2 regions of the Actinosynnema sp. NPDC050436 genome follow, and region 1 is predicted to be linked to the other one. Evidence: riboswitches for the same ligand, from Rfam matches in the RefSeq annotation. Region 1 holds a riboswitch; the other holds the start of a gene.
What was found. A riboswitch is a leader RNA that binds a small molecule or an ion and turns the genes downstream of it on or off. The one in region 1 is predicted to bind cobalamin.
Positions count from the first base shown of each region.

Region 2: it holds a riboswitch for cobalamin, as region 1 does, so the genes downstream of both, AB0I60_RS36460 (putative cobaltochelatase) here and metE (5-methyltetrahydropteroyltriglutamate--homocysteine S-methyltransferase) in region 1, are expected to answer to the same signal.

Region 1 covers NZ_JBFAJV010000001.1:580,169-589,001, reverse strand. The annotation lists partial or broken gene AB0I60_RS02425 (methylenetetrahydrofolate reductase) at 1-520, opposite strand, end outside; gene metE (5-methyltetrahydropteroyltriglutamate--homocysteine S-methyltransferase) at 598-2,913, opposite strand; cobalamin riboswitch at 3,045-3,219, opposite strand; gene AB0I60_RS02415 (hypothetical protein) at 4,171-4,578, shown strand; gene AB0I60_RS02410 (aminotransferase class III-fold pyridoxal phosphate-dependent enzyme) at 4,769-6,067, opposite strand; gene AB0I60_RS02405 (aminotransferase class III-fold pyridoxal phosphate-dependent enzyme) at 6,064-7,344, opposite strand; gene AB0I60_RS02400 (aldehyde dehydrogenase family protein) at 7,341-8,833, opposite strand, start outside.
Region 2 covers NZ_JBFAJV010000028.1:18,291-27,123, reverse strand. The annotation lists gene AB0I60_RS36475 (cobalt-precorrin-4/precorrin-4 C(11)-methyltransferase) at 1-295, opposite strand, end outside; gene AB0I60_RS36470 (cobyrinate a,c-diamide synthase) at 361-1,743, opposite strand; gene cobO (cob(I)yrinic acid a,c-diamide adenosyltransferase) at 1,740-2,351, opposite strand; gene AB0I60_RS36460 (putative cobaltochelatase) at 2,361-4,358, opposite strand; cobalamin riboswitch at 4,395-4,522, opposite strand; gene AB0I60_RS36455 (cytochrome P450) at 4,768-5,976, opposite strand; gene AB0I60_RS36450 (8-amino-7-oxononanoate synthase) at 6,019-7,206, shown strand; gene AB0I60_RS36445 (GNAT family N-acetyltransferase) at 7,160-7,618, opposite strand; gene AB0I60_RS36440 (serine protease) at 7,639-8,358, opposite strand; gene AB0I60_RS36435 (LysE family translocator) at 8,547-8,833, shown strand, end outside.

The DNA of each region.
Region 1 (8,833 bases):
AGTCCGCGCCCGCCCGGCACTTCGCGACGAAGTGCGCCGTGTCGTCCTCGATGCTCGCCGAGCGCGGGTGCCCGTGCGGGAAGGCGGCCACGCCCACGCAGAAGTCGCCGTGATCGCGCAGCAGCCCGACGAGTTCGCTCGCGTGCGCCAGACCTTCGGGGTGACGCACCCACCTGCCGGTGACGTCGCCCGGAGGGTCGCCCCGCAGGGCCAGCACGTTGACCACTTTGGCGTCGGCCAGGACCCCGATCAACGACCGCAGTTGCCGGACCGAGTGGTCCACGGCGGTCAGGTGGACCACCGGCAGCATCGTCGTCTCGCGGGCGATCCGCGCGGCGACCGCGATCGTGTGGTCCCGCGTCGACCCGCCGGCCCCGTAGGTGACCGACACGAAGCCCGGTCGCAGCGACTCCAGCCGGCGGACGGTCTGCCAGATCCGCTCCGCGTCGTCGGTCCCGCGCGGAGGCATGAATTCCAACGAGAGGACCGGGGTCCCGGCGGCGAGGCGTTCCCGGACCGTGCGGGGCCGAGCGGTCCGCGGCGCGAGGCCCGCGGCGGGCGGGGGGACCGCCCGCCGCGGGGAGAGTTGCCCGCTGGTCACGCCCGAGCCCGCACGCGGGCGGTGGCCTCGACCAGGTTGGCCAGCGTGGCTCGCACCTCCGGGTAGCCGCGCGTCTTGAGCCCGCAGTCCGGGTTGACCCACAGGCGGTCGGCGGGGAACGACCCGACCGCGATGCCCAGGTGATCGGCGATCTCCTCGACCGACGGCACGCGCGGCGAGTGGATGTCCCACACACCCGGGCCCACCTCGTTCGGGTACGCCGCGCGGACCAGTCCGTCGACGATGGCCATGTTCGACCGGGCCGCCTCCAGGCTCGTCACGTCGGCGTCCATGTCGATGATGGCCTGGAGCACGTCACCGAACTCCGCGTAGCACATGTGCGTGTGGATCTGGGTGTCGTCGCGCACGCCCGAGGTGGCCAGCCGGAACGAGTCGACCGCCCAGGACAGGTAGTCGGCGCGGTCCGCCGTGCGCAGGGGGAGGGTTTCGCGCAACGCGGGCTCGTCCACCTGGATGATCGCGATCCCGGCGCGTTCGAGGTCGGCGACCTCGTCGCGCAGGGCGAGCGCGACCTGGCGCGCGGTGTCGGCTTCGGGCTGGTCGTCGCGCACGAAAGACCAGGCGAGCATGGTGACCGGTCCGGTGAGCATTCCCTTGATCGGGCGTTCGGTCACGCTCTGCGCGTAGGTCGTCCACCCGACGGTCATCGGTGCGGGCCGGGCAACGTCGCCGACGATGATCGGCGGGCGGACGTAGCGCGTCCCGTAGGACTGGACCCAGCCGTGCTGGGTGGCGAGGAAGCCGGTGAGCTGCTCGCCGAAGTACTGGACCATGTCGTTGCGCTCCGGCTCGCCGTGCACCAGCACGTCCAGGCCGATCCGCTCCTGCTCGGCGATGACCGCGCGGATCTCGGCGCGCATCGCCTCCTGGTAGGCGTCCTGGTCGAGCGCGCCGGCACGCAGCGCGGCACGGGCCTTGCGCAGCTCGGGCGTCTGCGGGAAGGAGCCGATGGTCGTGGTCGGCAGTTCGGGCAGCCGGAGGCGGTCCTGCTGGGCCAGGCGGCGCTTGCCGTACGGGCCGGCGCGGTGCAGGTCGGCGTCGGTGATCGCGGCAACCCGGTCCCGCACGGCGGGCACCCGCACGATCGGCGACGCCGCTCGGGAGGCCAGCCTGCTCTGGTTGACGTGCAGGGCGTTGCCGATCGCGGCGCGGCCCTCGGTCAGACCACGCCGCAACGTGACGATCTCGTCCAGTTTCTGGCGGGCGAAGGAGAGCCAGCCGGCCGTCTCCGGGGCGAGGTCGGTGTCGAGCGTGACGTCCAGCGGCACGTGCAGCAGCGAGCAGGACGCCGCGACGTCCACCGAACCGGCCAGGCCGAGCAGCGTGCCCAAGGTGCCCAGGGCGGCGCTCAGGTCCGCCGCCCAGACGTTGCGCCCGTTGACGACACCCGCGACCAAACGCTTGTCCGGAATGCCGCCCACGGCGGCGAGGCCGTCCAGGTTGGCCGCGGCGGAGTTGGTGAAGTCCAGGGCCAGGCCGTCGACCGGCGCCGCGGCCAGGACCGGCAGCGCGTCGCCGAGCCGGTCGAAGTAGGAGGCGACCAGGAGCTTCGGACGGGTTTCCAGCGCGCCGAGGGCGGCGTAGACGTCGGCGACCTCGGCCAGCACCTCTGCCGGCTGGTCGGTGACCAGCGCGGGCTCGTCGAGCTGCACCCACTCCGCGCCCGCCTCGCGCAGGCGGCCCAGCAGCTCCGCGTAGAGCGGGACCACCTGGTCGAGCAGGTCCAGCGGCCGGAATCCGTCGGTGCCGGTGGGGTCCTTGGCCAGCAACAGGAAGGTGACGGGGCCGACGAGCACCGGCCGTGTGCGCACTCCCTGCTCCAGCGCCTCGGCGAACTCGGCCAGCGGCTTGCCGGCGTTCAGCGCGAACCGGGTGTCCGGGCCCAGTTCGGGCACCAGGTAGTGGTAGTTCGTGTCGAACCACTTCGTCATCTCCAGCGGCGGCGCGTCCGCCGTGCCGCGCGCCATGGCGAAGTAGCGGTCCAACTCGCCGGCGGCGGTCGTCACGTCCGGGACGGCCGCGAGGTGGCGGTCCGGGACGGCGCCGAGCAGCCACGCGGTGTCCAACACGTGGTCGTAGAACGAGAAGTAGTTGCTCGGGATCTCGTCCACGCCGGCGGCGCGCAGCTCCGCCAGGTTCCGCAGCCGCAGTTCACGGGCGGTGGCGAGCAGGGTGTCTGCGTCGACGCGGCCTTTCCAGTACGCCTCGATCGCCTTCTTCAGCTCCCGGTCGGCACCTTGGCGGGGATAACCGTGCACGGTCGCGCGGCTGGTCGGGCTGGGGGAAGTCACGGGGCTCTCCTTCGCGAGTCCACGTGGACCTGCGGGAGCGCACGACAAGCCACGACCGACACCGGTCGGACTCGGCGATGACCCACCCGCGAGGTCGCTGCCAGCACCCCGCGGTCGCAGGGTGCACAGCGGGCAGGTCTTCGGACTCGTGGGCGCTCCGGCGCACGCCGGGTTCCTACTGGCCGTCGCTTCCCAGGCCCGGCGGGGCCCAGTGCTCGTCTCCGCGGAGACAGACGGCGGTCGTTCCCACTCACCGCTGCGGGGCAGTCCCGGACTCGCACCGGGTTCCCTCTTGCCTCGGCCACCGCACTCCTCCTGCGGCGGCCGAACCTGCTGCCCCGCCACTGTAGCGGCTCGCGGCCCGGTGGCACCCGATCGGTCCCAGCCTGCGGACACCGCGGTCTGGTCGCCGCTACGGGACCGTTCAGCCGGTCGCCCCTCCCCGACGGGGCCCGCGTCGCGGGGATCGCGGCGGCGCATCGCCCGGGGGTCTCCCGCACCTGATGCGCGCTCACGACCAGCGGCGGACCGAACAGCAGGCATCGCCGTCCGACCCGTTGCCACGACCCGTGGCGCGTGACGAGGTTCCGCCCGGTCGGCCTGCAGGGGACCGCCCGTCCGGGGTGGCCCCGACCGGGTGGTGTGAAGCTGTGCGTGAACCCGCCGACCGCGATGGCGTGGTGCACCTCGACCGGGCACATGACAGGTCGAGCGGCCGTTCCGGGCTGGCCACCGGCCGACCGCCGCGCACGCCGTCGTGTCCGCACGCGCAACGGGGGTGGAGGCGGTTGAACAACATGCGCCCCGATTTGTGGTTGTGACTCGGGTCACACACCTTTCCGGGTCGGTGTCCGGGAAGTGATTCATCACCCGTCCGGAGCAGTTTGGGGGAGTGGGACGCACTCGGGCGGCCGATGGGGATGACAAAGCGCAGCACCGCCTTTCGAGTGGCCTTCCGGGGGCGCTTGTGCGAACTCCACGGTTTACACCAGCACATCGGTGGCCGATCCATCGGCTCGTTCCCCGGATCACACCTGTGGCGTAGTTTGAACCCGTGTCGCCGTCATAAGAGTAAAAATCGGCGATACGGCCCTGATCGGTTCCGGCGGACGATCGGCGCAACGCCGCGCGGACGAGCGGATCAATCCAACGGCAGGTGAACGGTACTCGAAGAAATTGCCTCTTCCATGCCCCGGTCGGCATCTGGTTTCTTTCTCCTGGCAGATCGCACCACCCCTTCAGGAAACGGAGACCGAGTTGTTCAAGCGCATCGCCACCGCCGCCACCGCCGTCACGTTCGCCGCCCTGGCCGCCCTCGGTACCGCCGGTACCGCCTCCGCCACCGGCACGCCGAGCGCCTCCTGCATCAACTCCGACCCGACCGGCCTGGTCAACGTCATCGTGTGCACCATCAACACCACCGTGCAGGTGCCGATCGACCTGCCCGACTCGGTCATCACCATCGGCGACATCGCCAGCGGCAACGACATCGACGTGCTCACCAACGCCGAGCTCAACGCGGTCCAGGTCGTCATCAAGGACGTCCTGAACAACCTGACGGTGGAGGACAACCTGATCTTCAAGAGCGCGGTGGTCGACGCGCTGAACAACGCGGACATCATCGACGACATCGACATCTCGAAGGTCCTGGTCGACATCCTCTGACCGGACCGCCGCGCCCGGTGGCACAAGTGCCGGGTCGAAGGGGTCGGGCGGCCACCAGCCGCCCGACCCCCTTTCGGCGTTCGTTCCGGGGGTGGCGCGACGCGTCGCCGGTAAATCAATAACGGACTGTCGCAGTCCCCGTGGAAATGTCACACATTATTGTGGAAGCTGTTCCGGGATACGTCGTCCGTCACTGCCCGAGAACCACGCGGACAGCGGCGGCGCACCGTTGCGCCATCTCCTCAACCTGATCGGTGCTCACGACCAGAGGAGGGCCGAACAGCAGGACGTCGCCGTCCGACCCGTTCGCGCAACCCGTGGAGTGGTAGAGCAGGAGGCCGTGGTCCCTGGCCGCCGCCACGACGCGTTCGGCGACGCGCGCCGACCGGGGGAACGGACGGCGGCTCGGGCGGTCGGCGACCAGCTCCACGCCGCGCAGCAGGCCCAACCCCCGGATGTCGCCCACGGCCGGGTGGTCGCCGAGCCGGTCGCGCAGCGCGCGGTCCAGCGCGTCACCGAGCCCGGCCGACCGCGCCACCAGGTCCCGCCCGGCCAGCACGCGAAGCACCGCCCGCCCGGCGGCGGCCCCGACCGGGTGGTGGGAGTAGGTGAAGCCGTGCGTGAACCCGCCGGCGGCGATGGTGTCGTGCACGCGTCCCGAGCACACCGCCAGGCCGAGCGGCCAGTAGCCCGCCGCCGCGCCCTTGCCCGCCACCAACACGTCCGGCCGCAGTCCCCAGTGCTCGCAGGCGAACCATCGGCCGGTGCGCCCGAACCCGGTCATCACCTCGTCGGCGATGAGCAGCACGCCCCGCCGCCGGCACACCTCCGCCACGGCCGGCCAGTACTCGTCGTCGGGCACGCACGCGCCCAGCGCCGCGCCGGCCACCGGCTCGGCGATGAACGCGGCCACGTCGTCGCCGATCAGGGCGTCCAGCTGCGCGGCGTGCCAGCGCCCGCACCCGGTCGGGTGGGACGGCGCGGCACACCGGTACTCGTAGGGCGTGGTGGTGTGCCGGGCCTGGCCGAGCCACGGCAGGTACGGGGCCCGCAGGCCCGTGCGCCCGGACGCGTCCAGCGCGCCCCGGCTGTTGCCGTGGTACGAGCCGTGCCTGCCGATGACCACGTGCCGGTCCTCGCCCCGCGCCAGGTGGTAGGCGCGGGCCATCTTCAACGCGGTCTCCACGGCCTCGCTGCCGCCGGACACGGGGTAGACGCGGGGATCGTCCACCGGCAGCAGCGGGGCCAGCTCGTCGGCGTAGGCGTCGAGCTCGTCGGTGCGGAACGCGGTGCCGTGCACGTAGGCGACCTGCCGGGCCTGGCGGGCGATCGCGTCCACCACCTCCCGGACGCCGTGGCCGACGGAGGTGACCACCGCGCCGCCGGACCCGTCGAGGTAGTGCCGGCCGTCGCGGTCGACGATCACGGCACCCTCGGCGTGCGACGCGGTGGGCAGCCCCGTGCCCCGTCCGAAGACGTGTCGGCTCACCCGGCCACCGCGTCGACGGCGTCGGCGAACAGCCGCAGCGCGGTGTCTGCCTCCTCGGCGGTCACGACCAGCGGCGGCGACAGCCGGATGCTGCTCTCACCGCACTCCAGCACCAGCAGGCCGCGTTCGAACGCCTCCTGCTGCACGGCTTCGGCGTGCTCGGCGGTGTCGAACTCGACGCCGATCATCAACCCGACCCCGCGCACGTCCACCACCAGACCGGGGTGCCGGGCCCGCAGCGCGCGCAGGCCGGTGAGCAGCCGGTCGCCGACTGCGGTGGCGTTGGCGAGCAGGCCCTCCTCTTCGATGGCCGCCAGCGTGGCCAGGCCCGCCGCGCACGGCACCGGGCTGCCGCCGTAGGTCGAGCCGTGCGCGCCCGCGCCCCAGCTCTCCATCAGCTCGGCGCGGGCCAGGAACGCGCCCAGCGGCAGGCCCGACGCGAGCCCCTTGGCGCTGATCAGCACGTCCGGCCGAACGCCGGTGTGCTCGATCGCCCACATCTTCCCGGTGCGCCCCGCGCCCGACTGCACCTCGTCTGCCACGAGCAGGATGCCGTGCCGGTCGCACAGCTCCCGCAGCCGGGCCAGCCAGCCGGGCGGCGGCACCAGGTAGCCGCCCTCGCCCTGGATCGGCTCCACGAACACCGCCGCGACCTCGTCGGCGGGCACCTGGTGGCGGAACAGGACGTTCTCGATGTGGTCGAACGTGGCGTCGCTGCCGTAGGGCGCGTGCACGACACCGGGCAGCAGCGGGCCGAACCCCTTGTGATACTTGGCCTTCGACGCGGTGAGGGTCACCGCGCCGTAGCTGCGGCCGTGGAACGCGCCGAAGAAGCTGATCACGTACGGCCGCCCGGTGGCGTGGCGCACCAGCTTGAGCGCGCCCTCGACCGCCTCCGCGCCGGAGTTGGTCAGGAACACCCGCACCGGGCCGTCGATCGGCGCGGTGTCCGCGAGCGCCCGGCACATGCGCGAGTAGATCGGCAGGTAGAAGTCGCTGGCGGAGTAGTGCAGCAGCTCCCCGCTCTGCTCCCGGATCGCCGCGACCACCCCGGGGTGGGCGTGGCCGGTCGAGTTGACCGCGATGCCGGCGTTGAAGTCCAGGAACAGGTTGCCGTCCACGTCCTCGATGACGCAGCCCCGGCCCCGGCGCGGCACCAGCGGGTAGGCCCGGGGCAGCGACCGGCTGGTCACCGCCAGGTCGCGGTCGAGCACCTCGCGGGCGCGCGGGCCCGGCAGTTCGGTGCGGATCAGCGGTGCGGTGCGCGTGGTGGTCATCGGGCCACCACCGTGCGGGACTGCTCGCGCAGGTACTGCTGGACGTAGTGCACTCCGCCGCCCGCCTTCCCCGAACTGCCCGACCCCTTCCAACCGCCGAACGGTTGCACGCCCGGCCACGCGCCCGTGGTCGCGCCGGCCGCCCGGTTCACGTACACCACACCCGCCTCGATCTCGTCCAGGAAGCGCTCGACTTCGGCGTCGTCACCGGAGAACAGCCCTGCGGTCAGGCCGTAGTCGGTGTCGTTGGCCAGTGCCAGCGCCTCGTCCAGGGAGTCCACGGGCGCGACGGCGACCAGCGGCACGAACAGCTCGTCGCGGAACAACCGGTCCTGCGTCGGCAGGTCGGTGATCACGGTGGGCAGGACGAAGTGCCCGTCCGCCCGTCCTTCGTCCCGGCGCAGCAGCTCGCCGCCCGCGACGACCCGGCCGTGCTCACGGGCGTGCTCGACGGCGTCGCGGAAGCGGTCCACGGCGTCCGCGTCGATCACCGGCCCGACGAAGACGTTGCGCTGGGTCGGATCGCCGACCACCAGCTCACCCGCCCGCGCGGCCAGTTTGTCCACCAACGCCGAGTGGACGGCCCGGTCGACGTAGACCCGGGAGCAGGCCGAGCACTTCTGCCCGGAGAACCCGAACGCGGACCGCGCGATGCCGGCGGCGGCCACGTCGAGGTCGGCGCTCGCGGTCACGATCGCCGCGTTCTTGCCGCCCATCTCGCACAGCACCGGCTTGGGGTGGCGCGTGGAGAACTCGCGGTGCACCGCCTTGCCCGCTGCGGAGGAGCCGGTGAAGGTCAGCCCGTCCACACCGGGGTGCGCGACGAGCGCCCGCCCCACCTCGTCACCGCCGGGCACCAAGGCGAGCACCGGCTCCGGCAGGCCCGCCTCGCGCAGGCACTCGACCAGCTTGGCGGCGGTGAAAGTGCCTTGTCGGCTGGGTTTGAGCACGACCGCGTTGCCGGCGACCAGGGCTGCACCGGCCGGTCCGGCGGCCAGTGCCATGGGGAAGTTGAACGGGCTGATCACGCCCCACACCCCGTACGGGCGCAGGACGCTGCGCGTCCGCTCCACCTCGGACAGCTGTTCCATGTCCTGGGCGAAGCCGTCGTGCTGCTCGAATTGCGCGCAGTAGTAGCGGATCAGGTCGGCGGACTCCTCGACGTCGCCGAGTGCTTCCAGCCGGTTCTTGCCGACCTCCATGCTCATCAGGGCGGCGAGCTCGCTGGAGCGCTCGCTGATCAGGTCGGCTGCGGCGCGGAGCACGGCGACCCGCTCCGGCCACGGTGTCGCGGCCCAGGTCTTCGCGGCGCGTGCGGCGGAGCACACGGCCCGGTCCACATCGGACTGCGTGGCGGAGTGCGCGGTGCACAGCAGGATCGAGGTTTCGCTTGGGCTGGTGACGGTGAAGGCGGGTCCGGTGGCGAACTCGCCCGTCACGGTCGTGCCGAGCCAGGATTTCGCGGTGCGGACGCCGTGCTCGTAGGCGG
Region 2 (8,833 bases), on a different contig from region 1:
TGTCGTGCTGCTCGCGCAGCCCGCCCCACAGCGACGGGTCGCCCGCGTGCAGCCGCACCACCGCGAGCTTGCTCGCCGACGCGCGCCGGTACAGGTCCACGACCTCGGACTCCGACACCCGGGAGAGGTCCACCAGCTCCGCGTCCGGGCGGGCGTGCTCGCGCACGCACTCGACCTCGACGACGGCGGGCGACCACACGACCACGTCGGCCTCGGCTATCCGCTTAGCGCCCCGGACGGTGATGAGATCGGCGGCACCGGGACCGGCGCCCACGAAGGAGACCCGACCAGTCATCACAACTGCTCCCCACGACGTGTACGGCTTGCTGGGCACGGACGGTACCGCGCCGGAGTGAACCACTATCGAGTGGCCTCGTGCCGCGCGGACGTGCCCGCGCACGCCCGCGCGAAGCGGGCCACCGCTCCCGGCGCGGACGCCGGGTGGGTGTGCAGGTACGACGCGTGCACGCGGTCGAGCACGAAACCCTCGGCGACGGGCCGCTGGTCGTGGCCGCGCCACTGCCAGGCCGGGCGGGCGCCGCCGGGGCCGCCGCAGGGCGGGCTGAGCGCCGTCCGGTGGAACTCGTGCCCGGTGATCCGGGTGCCGGCCACGGCCAGCACGGAGTCGGCCGGCGCGACGGCGTCGCGGTAGCCCAGCGTGAGCTTGGGCGTCATCGAGCCGACCGCGTCGAGCACGCCGCACATCGGCACGCCGTCCAGCTCCCGCGCCAGGTACAGCAGGCCGCCGCACTCGGCGTGCACCGGGCCGGTCCGCGCGAACGCGGCGACGGCGGCGCGCAGGCCGGTGTTGGCGGACAGCTCGTGGGCGTGCTGCTCGGGGAACCCGCCGGGCAGCACCAGGCCGGCCGTGCCGTCGGGGAGGCCCGGGTCGCGCAGCGGGTCCACCACCACGACGTCCGCGCCGGCCGCGCGCAGCAGCTCGACGTGCTCGGCGTAGCCGAAGGTGAACGCCGCGCCGCCCGCGACCGCGACCACCGGTGCGCCGCCGACCGGCTCGACCTCGGCGGCCGGGTCCCAGGCGGGCACGGCCAGGGCGGGCACCTGTGCGGCGAGCCGGCGCACCGCGTCGAGGTCGACGTGCTCGGCGACGGCCGAGGCGATCGCGTCCACGGCGTCCAACGCGGCCTGCCCGTGCTCGGCGGCGGTGACCAGGCCGAGGTGGCGGGACGGCAGCCGGAACCTGTCGTCGCGCGGCAGCACGCCCAGCACCTCCAGCCCGACTTCGGCGCACGCGCCGCGCAGCACGTGCTCGTGCCGCTCGGAGCCGACCTGGTTGAGCACCACGCCGCCCAGCCGCACGGTCGGGTCGTAGCCCCGGAACCCGTGCAGCAGGGCGGCCAGGCTGCGGCTCTGGCCGCGCGCGTCCACCACGAACAGCACGGGCGCGGACAGCAGCTTCGCCACGTGCGCGGTGGAGCCGACGCCCTCGGTGTCGACCCGGCCGTCGAACAGGCCCATCACGCCTTCGACCACGGCCAGGTCGCAGCCGCGCGCGCCGTGCGCGAACAGCGACGCGACCCGGTGCTCGCCGACCATGACCGGGTCCAGGTTGCGGCCCGGCCGGCCGGTGGCCAGCCCGTGGTAGCCGGGGTCGATGTAATCCGGCCCGACCTTGAAGGGGGCCACCCGGTCCCCCGCGCGGCGCAGCGCCGCCATCAGGCCGGTGGCCACGGTGGTCTTGCCGCTGCCCGAGGCGGGCGCGGCGACCACCAGGCGGTTCACCACTCGATCCCCTTCTGGCCCTTCTGCCCCGCGTCCATGGGGTGCTTGACCTTGGTCATCTCCACGACCAGGTCGGCGGCGTCGACCAGGGCCTGCGGCGCGTACCGGCCGGTGATCACCACGTGCTGGTGGCCGGGGCGGTCGCGCAGGGCGGCGACCACCTCGTCCACGTCGACCCAGCCCCAGTGCAGCGGGTAGGTGAACTCGTCGAGCACGTACACGCCGTGCTGCCCGGCGGCGAGCCGGCGGGCGATCTCGCGCCAGCCCTCCAGCGCGGCGGCGGCGTGGTCCTCGGTGCCCGCCTTGCGGGACCAGGACCAGCCCTCGCCCATCTTGTGCCACTCGACCGGCCCGCCCTCGCCGGTCTGCTCGTGCAGCCGGCCCAGGGCGCGGAAGGCGGTCTCCTCGCCGACCTTCCACCTGGCCGACTTGACGAACTGGAACACGCCGATGGACCAGCCCTGGTTCCACCCGCGCAGGGCGAGCCCGAAGGCGGCCGTCGACTTACCCTTCATCTCGCCGGTGTGCAGGATGGTCAGCGGCCGGTTGCGGCGCTGCCGGGTGGTGAGCCCGTCGACCGGGACGACGGACGGCTGTCCTTGGGGCACGGCGGTCTCCTAAGCGGCCCGCACGGCGCGCACGACGCCGGCGACCTGGTCGGCGGACAGTTCTTCCAGGCGCAGGCACACCGCGCCCAGCGCCCCGGCGACCCGGCCGGCGAGGCCGAGCCGGACGTGACCGGACTCGCAGTCCACGACCACTGAGGCCACCTCGTCGGCGGCCAGCAGGCCGGCCGCGCGCAGGGCGTCGCGCAGCGGGTCGCCGCCGGAGCCGGTGGCGGTGGCGCGGCCGTCCGTCAGCAGCACCAGCAGCGGGCGGCGGCGCGGGTCGCGGACCCGTTCGGACTCCAGCACCCGGCGGGCGCGCAGCAGGCCGTCGGCGAGCGGGGTGCGCCCGCCGGTGCGCAACTGCCGGAGCCGGGCCGCCGCCGCGTCCACCGAGGTGGTCGGAGGCAGGGCGGTCTCCGCGCCGGCGCCCCGGAAGGTGATCACGCCGACCTTGTCCCGGCGCTGGTAGGCGTCGCGCAGCAGGGAGATCACCGCGCCGCTGACCGCCGACATGCGCTGCCGCGCGGCCATCGAGCCGGAGGCGTCGACCACGAACAGCACCAGGTTGCCCTCCTTGCCCTCCCGGACCGCTCGTCGCAGGTCGGTGCCGCGCAGCACCAGGCCGGGCCCGCTGCGGCCCCGGGCGGCCTGGAACGGGGCCGCCGCGCCGAGCGTGCCCACCAGGTGCAGCCCCGATCCGTCCACAGTGGACGCCCGGACCACCCGCCCGGTCCGGGCGCGGGCGCGGGAGCGCCTGCCGGGCGCACCCTCGCCGACGCCGGGCACCTGGAGCAGCCGGGCCTTGAACGACGGCGCGGGCGTGTGCGGGCGGTCGCCGGACGAGCCGCCCGGCCGCTGCGGCGGACCGTCCGGAGTGGACTCGGCGGGCGGTTCGGCGGTGTCCGGCGGCAGCCCGCCGTCCGGGCCGTCCGGGTCGTCGTCCGGGTCATCCGGGCTGTCGGGGTCGTCCGGGCTGTCGTCGGGGTCGTCGGCGGCGTGCTCGGCGCCCTGCCGCATCGCGTCTTCGAGCTGCTGCTCCTCCAGGCCGGGCTCGTCGAACGGGTCGCGGCGCTTGCGGTGCGGCAGCGCCAGCCGGACGGCGGCCTCCACGTCCTGCTCCGCGACCTCGGCCACCCCGCGCCACGCGGCGTGCGCGACGGCCGTCCGGGCGACCACCAGGTCCGCGCGCATCCCGTCGACCTCGAACGCGGCGCAGATGCCGGCGATCCGGCGCACCTCGGCGTCGGGCAGCACGACGGCGGGCAGCCGGTCGCGGGCCGCCACGATCCGGTCGGCCAGCGCGGCGTCCTCGTCGGCCCAGCGTGCCGCGAAGCCGCCGGGGTCCGCCTCGTAGGCCAGCCGGCGGCGGATCACCTCGGTCCGGGTGGCCACGTCCCGCGCCGCCCGCACGGACACCGTGAGGCCGAAGCGGTCCAGCAACTGGGGCCGCAGCTCGCCCTCCTCCGGGTTCATGGTCCCGACCAGGAGGAACGACGCGGCGTGCGACACGGACACGCCTTCGCGCTCGACGTGCGCGCGGCCCATCGCGGCGGCGTCGAGCAGCAGGTCCACCAGGTGGTCGTGCAGGAGGTTGACCTCGTCCACGTAGAGCACGCCCCGGTGCGCGGCGGCCAGCAGGCCGGGCTGGTAGGCCCGCACGCCCTCGGTCAGCGCGCGCTCCAGGTCCAGCGAGCCGATCAGCCGGTCCTCGGTCGCGCCGACCGGCAGCTCCACCAGGCGCGCGGTGCGGCGTTCGGCCGGACCGCCGTCGTGCGGGCCGTCCGGGCAGTCGGCGACCGCCGCCGGGTCGCAGCCGAAGCGGCAGGCCGCGACGACGTCCAGGGCGGGCAGCAGCGCGGCCAAGGCGCGGACCACGGTCGACTTCGCGGTCCCCTTCTCACCTCGGACGAGCACGCCGCCGATACCGGGGTGCACGGCGTTGAGCAGCAGCGCCGTGCGGAGGTCGTCGTGGCCGACGACGGCGGAAAAGGGGAAACGCGCGCCCATGCGGCGGTGTCCTTCCTCGGGTGTCCACGCCCGTGTCCGGTCTCGTGAGATCGGGGCCGAGTTCCTGACTCCCGGATCCACGCGCCCGGTCACAGTGGCGGGACCGCGCCGGATTCGCACCGGCTTCCTCGCGCACCCCTACAGCCCCGGCATCGTCGCACTTCGGCCGACCGGCTCCAAGCCCCCGGCGGGCTCCGGCCGGGCGAGCGCCGTCACACCCGATCGGACCTGGTCGGACGGCGGACCCGCGCTCCGGGGCGGTGCACGGGACCCGGTCGACCGGCCCTCGCCGGGGACCTGACCTGCGCAGTCGCGTCCCCGGACCGGTCACGGACCCGGCGCGACCACTACGGGTTCCCGGGGCGCGGGCACCGGGGAACCGGGCCGCCGAGGGCCCCGGCGGACGTGATCACCCTCTCGTCGGCGAGCCCACGAGCCCCGCGCCCGGAGCGGCCACCCGGCCGGCACCGCCCAGCTCGACCCGCACGCTGAGCGGCGCGCGGAACGACAGCAGCCCCAGCATCGGCGGCGGCTCGGCGGAGGCCAGGCGCAGGTCCGGGAAGCGCTCGCGGGTCTCCCGCAGCACCACCTCCGCCTCCAGCCTGGCCAGCCCCGCGCCCAGGCAGAAGTGCCGGCCGTACCCGAAGGCGAGGTGCTTGCGCGCGTTCGGCCGGGCCGGGCACAGCCGCTCCGGCTCGGCGAACACCTCCGGGTCCGAGCCGCTGCCCGCGAGCATCAGCAGCAACTGCGCGCCCGCCGGGACGTCCACGCCGGAGATCGTCACCGGCTCGGCCGCGACCCGCCGCCACGTGCTGACCGGCGGGTCGCGGCGCAGCACCTCCTCCACCACCCACCCCGCCGTCCCCGGCTCGGCCAGCCGCGACCACAGGCCGTCCTGCCGCAGCACCGCGTCGAACAGCGCGCCGAGGAGCTGGGTGGTGGTCTCCTGGCCGGCGATCAGCAGGAAGTAGCACAGGCCGGCGGCCTCCCGGACCGGCACGTCCCGCAGCGCGCCGAACAGGTCGTCGCCCCGGGCCGCCCGGAGGCGCCCGGTCAGCCACCGGTGGAACTCGGCGGTCGGCCCGGCCAGCTCGTGCTGGCGCTCCGGCGACGGGGTGCCCCAGAACAGCTCCAGCGACGCCGTGCTCCACCGCTTCAGCAGCCCGACGTCCACCCCGTCGATCCCCATCACCTCCAGCAGCACGACCGCCGGCAGGTCGCGGGCCAGCGCGGCGTGCAGGTCGGCGACCGGGCCCGTCAGCCGGTCGAGCCGTTCCCGGGCCAGTTCGGCGATCCGGGGCCCCATCGCGCGCACCCGGTCCGGGGTGAGGAACCGGGCGACGAGCCGGCGCAGCCCGGCGTGGGTGCCGGTGCCGTTGTTGGCCAGCGTCGGCGGCAGCGAGAAGCCCGCGCGGGCCAGCACCCGCAGCACCGGGCGCGGCACGGCGGTGACGGCGGTGAGCGCGTTGTCCGGGTGGAAGCGCTTCGGGTCGGCCAGCACCGCCCGCACGTCGTCGTACCGGCTGACCAGCCACAACCCGGTGGCCGGATCCCGGTGCACCGGCGCGGTCGCGCGCAGCGCCCGCAGGTCGTCGGAACCGAGCTGGAAGAGGTCCACGCCGGGACGCTATCCGCCGGATGCGACACTGCCGGCGTGAGCGTGAGCACAGGGGCGGCGACCGGACCGGAGTCGGTGTTCGACTGGATCGACACCCGCGCGGAAGCCCGCGCGAAAGCCGGCCTGGCCCGCCGGGTGCGCCCCCGCCCGGCCGACTCGACCGACCTGGACCTGGCGTCCAACGACTACCTCGGCCTCGCCCGCGACAAGCGGGTGATGGGCGCGGCGGCAGCCGCCACCCTGCGCTGGGGCGCCGGTTCCACCGGCTCCCGGCTGGTCACCGGCTCGACCGAGCTGCACACCGAGCTGGAGTACGAGCTGGCCAACTTCTGCGGCGCGCAGTCCGCGCTGGTGTTCTCCTCCGGCTACCTGGCGAACCTGGGCGCGCTCACCGCGCTGTCCGGGCCGGGCACCGCGATCGTGGCCGACCAGCACATCCACGCGTCGCTGATCGACGGCACCCGGCTGTCCAAGGCGGACGTGGTCGTGGCGGGGCACTGCGACGTGGCGCAGGTCGCGCACGCGCTGGCCACCCGGGGCAAGCGGCGGGCGCTGGTCGTCACCGACTCGGTGTTCTCCGTGGACGGCGACCTGGCCCCGCTGGGCGAACTCGCCTCGGTGTGCCGGGAGCACGGGTCGGCGCTGGTCGTGGACGACGCGCACGGCCTGGGCGTGCTCGGCGACGGCGGCCGGGGCGCGGTGCACGCCGCGGGGCTGGCCAAGGCACCGGACGTGGTGACCACGGTGACGCTGTCCAAGTCGCTGGGCGCGCAGGGCGGCGCGGTGCTCGGCCCGAGCCGGGTGGTCAAGCACCTGGTGGACACCGCGCGGCCGTTCACCTTCGACACCGGTCTCGCGCCGGGCAGCGCGGCGGCGGCGCTGGCCGCGCTCAAGGTGCTGCGCGAGGAGCCCGACCGGGCGGCGCGCGCGCTGGACGTGGCGCAGGACCTGGCCTTCCGGCTGCGCGACCAGGGCCTGCGGGTGAGCAGCCCGACCGCCGCCGTGGTGTCGCTCCAGGCCCCCTCGCCCGAGGCGGCGCTCGGCTGGGCCGAGGCGTGCCGGGCGCGGGGCGTGCGGGTCGGGTGCTTCCGGCCGCCGTCGGTGCCCGACCAGGTCTCCCGGCTGCGGCTGACCGCGCGGGCCGACCTGACCGACGCCGACGTCGAGCGCGCGGTGCGGGTGATCAGCGAGACCGGCGCATCCGCAGGTGCGGTATCCCGTCCTCGATGAACTCCGCGCCCACCGGCATGAACCCGAACGAGGCGTAGAAGTCGGCCACGTAGGTCTGCGCGTCCAGCACGCACACCCGCCGGCCGACCTCGACCAGCGCGGCCTCCACCAGCCGCCGGCTGTAGCCGCGCCCGCGCGCGGCGCGCGCCGTGCAGACCCGGCCGATGCGGAACGTGCCGTCGGGTTCCTCCAGCAGCCGCAGGCAGGCCCGGGGCTCCGGGGAGCCGTCCGACTCCAGCCAGAAGTGCCTGGTATCAGGTTCGAGGTCGCGGCCGTCCAGCTCCGGGTAGGGGCAGGACTGCTCGACCACGAAGACCTCGCCACGCAGTTTGAGCAGGGCGTACAGCTGCGCGGAGGTCAGGTCCGCGGACCACTTGCGGCGCAGCGTGGCCGGGTAGGGATGCGAGCGCACACCGCGTTGGTACCACAGTCTCAGATTTCGCCGAGGTAGTGGCTCACCCTCGTGTAGACGCCCGGTGCGCCCGCCCGCGCGCAGCCGTGACCGTAGGAAACGACCCCTACCAGCAGTCCGTCCACGACGAGCGGCCCGCCGGAGTCGCCCTCGCAGGCGTCCTTGCCGCCCTCGGGGTAGCCGGCGCACAGCATCGACTCGGCGCGGTAACCGTTGACGGCTTTCGCGCACTCGGCATCCGCCAGCACCGGCAGGTCCACCTGGCGCAGCACCCGGCTCGGCGGTGCGCCCTCGGCGGTGCGGCCCCAGCCCAGCACGGTCGCCCGGTCGCCCGCGCGGGCCCGGCCGACGCCGATCGGCTGGAACGGCACCGGCTCGGCGAGGGTCAGGGCGGCCACGTCGTCGCCCTCCTCGACGGTCCGGAACGCCGCGTGCCGGCGAACCTCCCGGACCGCGACCAGCCGGCCGGCCCGGGTGTCGAGGTCGCGCCGGCCGACGGCCACGCGGAGGTCGGCGGGCCGCCGGTCGCGGTCCAGCAGCGCGGTGTGCTCGATCGTGCAGTGGCCGGCGGTGAGCACCTTGCGGTCGCTGACGAGCACGCCGCCGCAGAAGAAGTTGCCGCGCGCGTCGAACAGCGCGACGACCCACGAGGTGTCCGGGGCGTCCCGGCCGCCGACCACGGCCTGGGCGGGCAGCGCGCTCAGCAGCAGCGCGGTCAGGACCAGTGCGCTCAGGCGCATGGAGTACTTCCTTACTGCGGTCGGCGGACGTCTCACCGCCTGCGTCCGATTGACCACGAACCGTAGCGGACGGGTCAGGGTGGTATCAAATCCGGAAATCTTGTTGTTAGGATCGTGTAGCGCCGTGAATTTTACGGCTCGTGAGGCAGATCACGCTCATCTGTCCGGTCACCGAGGGAGGGAAACCAATGCACCTGGACTTCACCCAGCTACCGACGTTCCTGATCGCCTGCGCGGTGGTCGTGCTGACGCCCGGCGTGGACGCCTTCCTCCTGCTCCGGACCTCCATGCGCGCCGGCACCCGCGCCGGGCTGTGGGCGCTGGCCGGCATCCACACGGCGGCGGCCGTGCAGGTCGGGCTGGTCATCTCCGGCCTCGGCGTGGTGATCGCGCGCTACCCGGCGGTGCTGACCGCGCTGAAGTGGGTCGGCGCGGGGTACCTGCTGTACCTGGCGCTGAGCATCGCGCGCGGGCT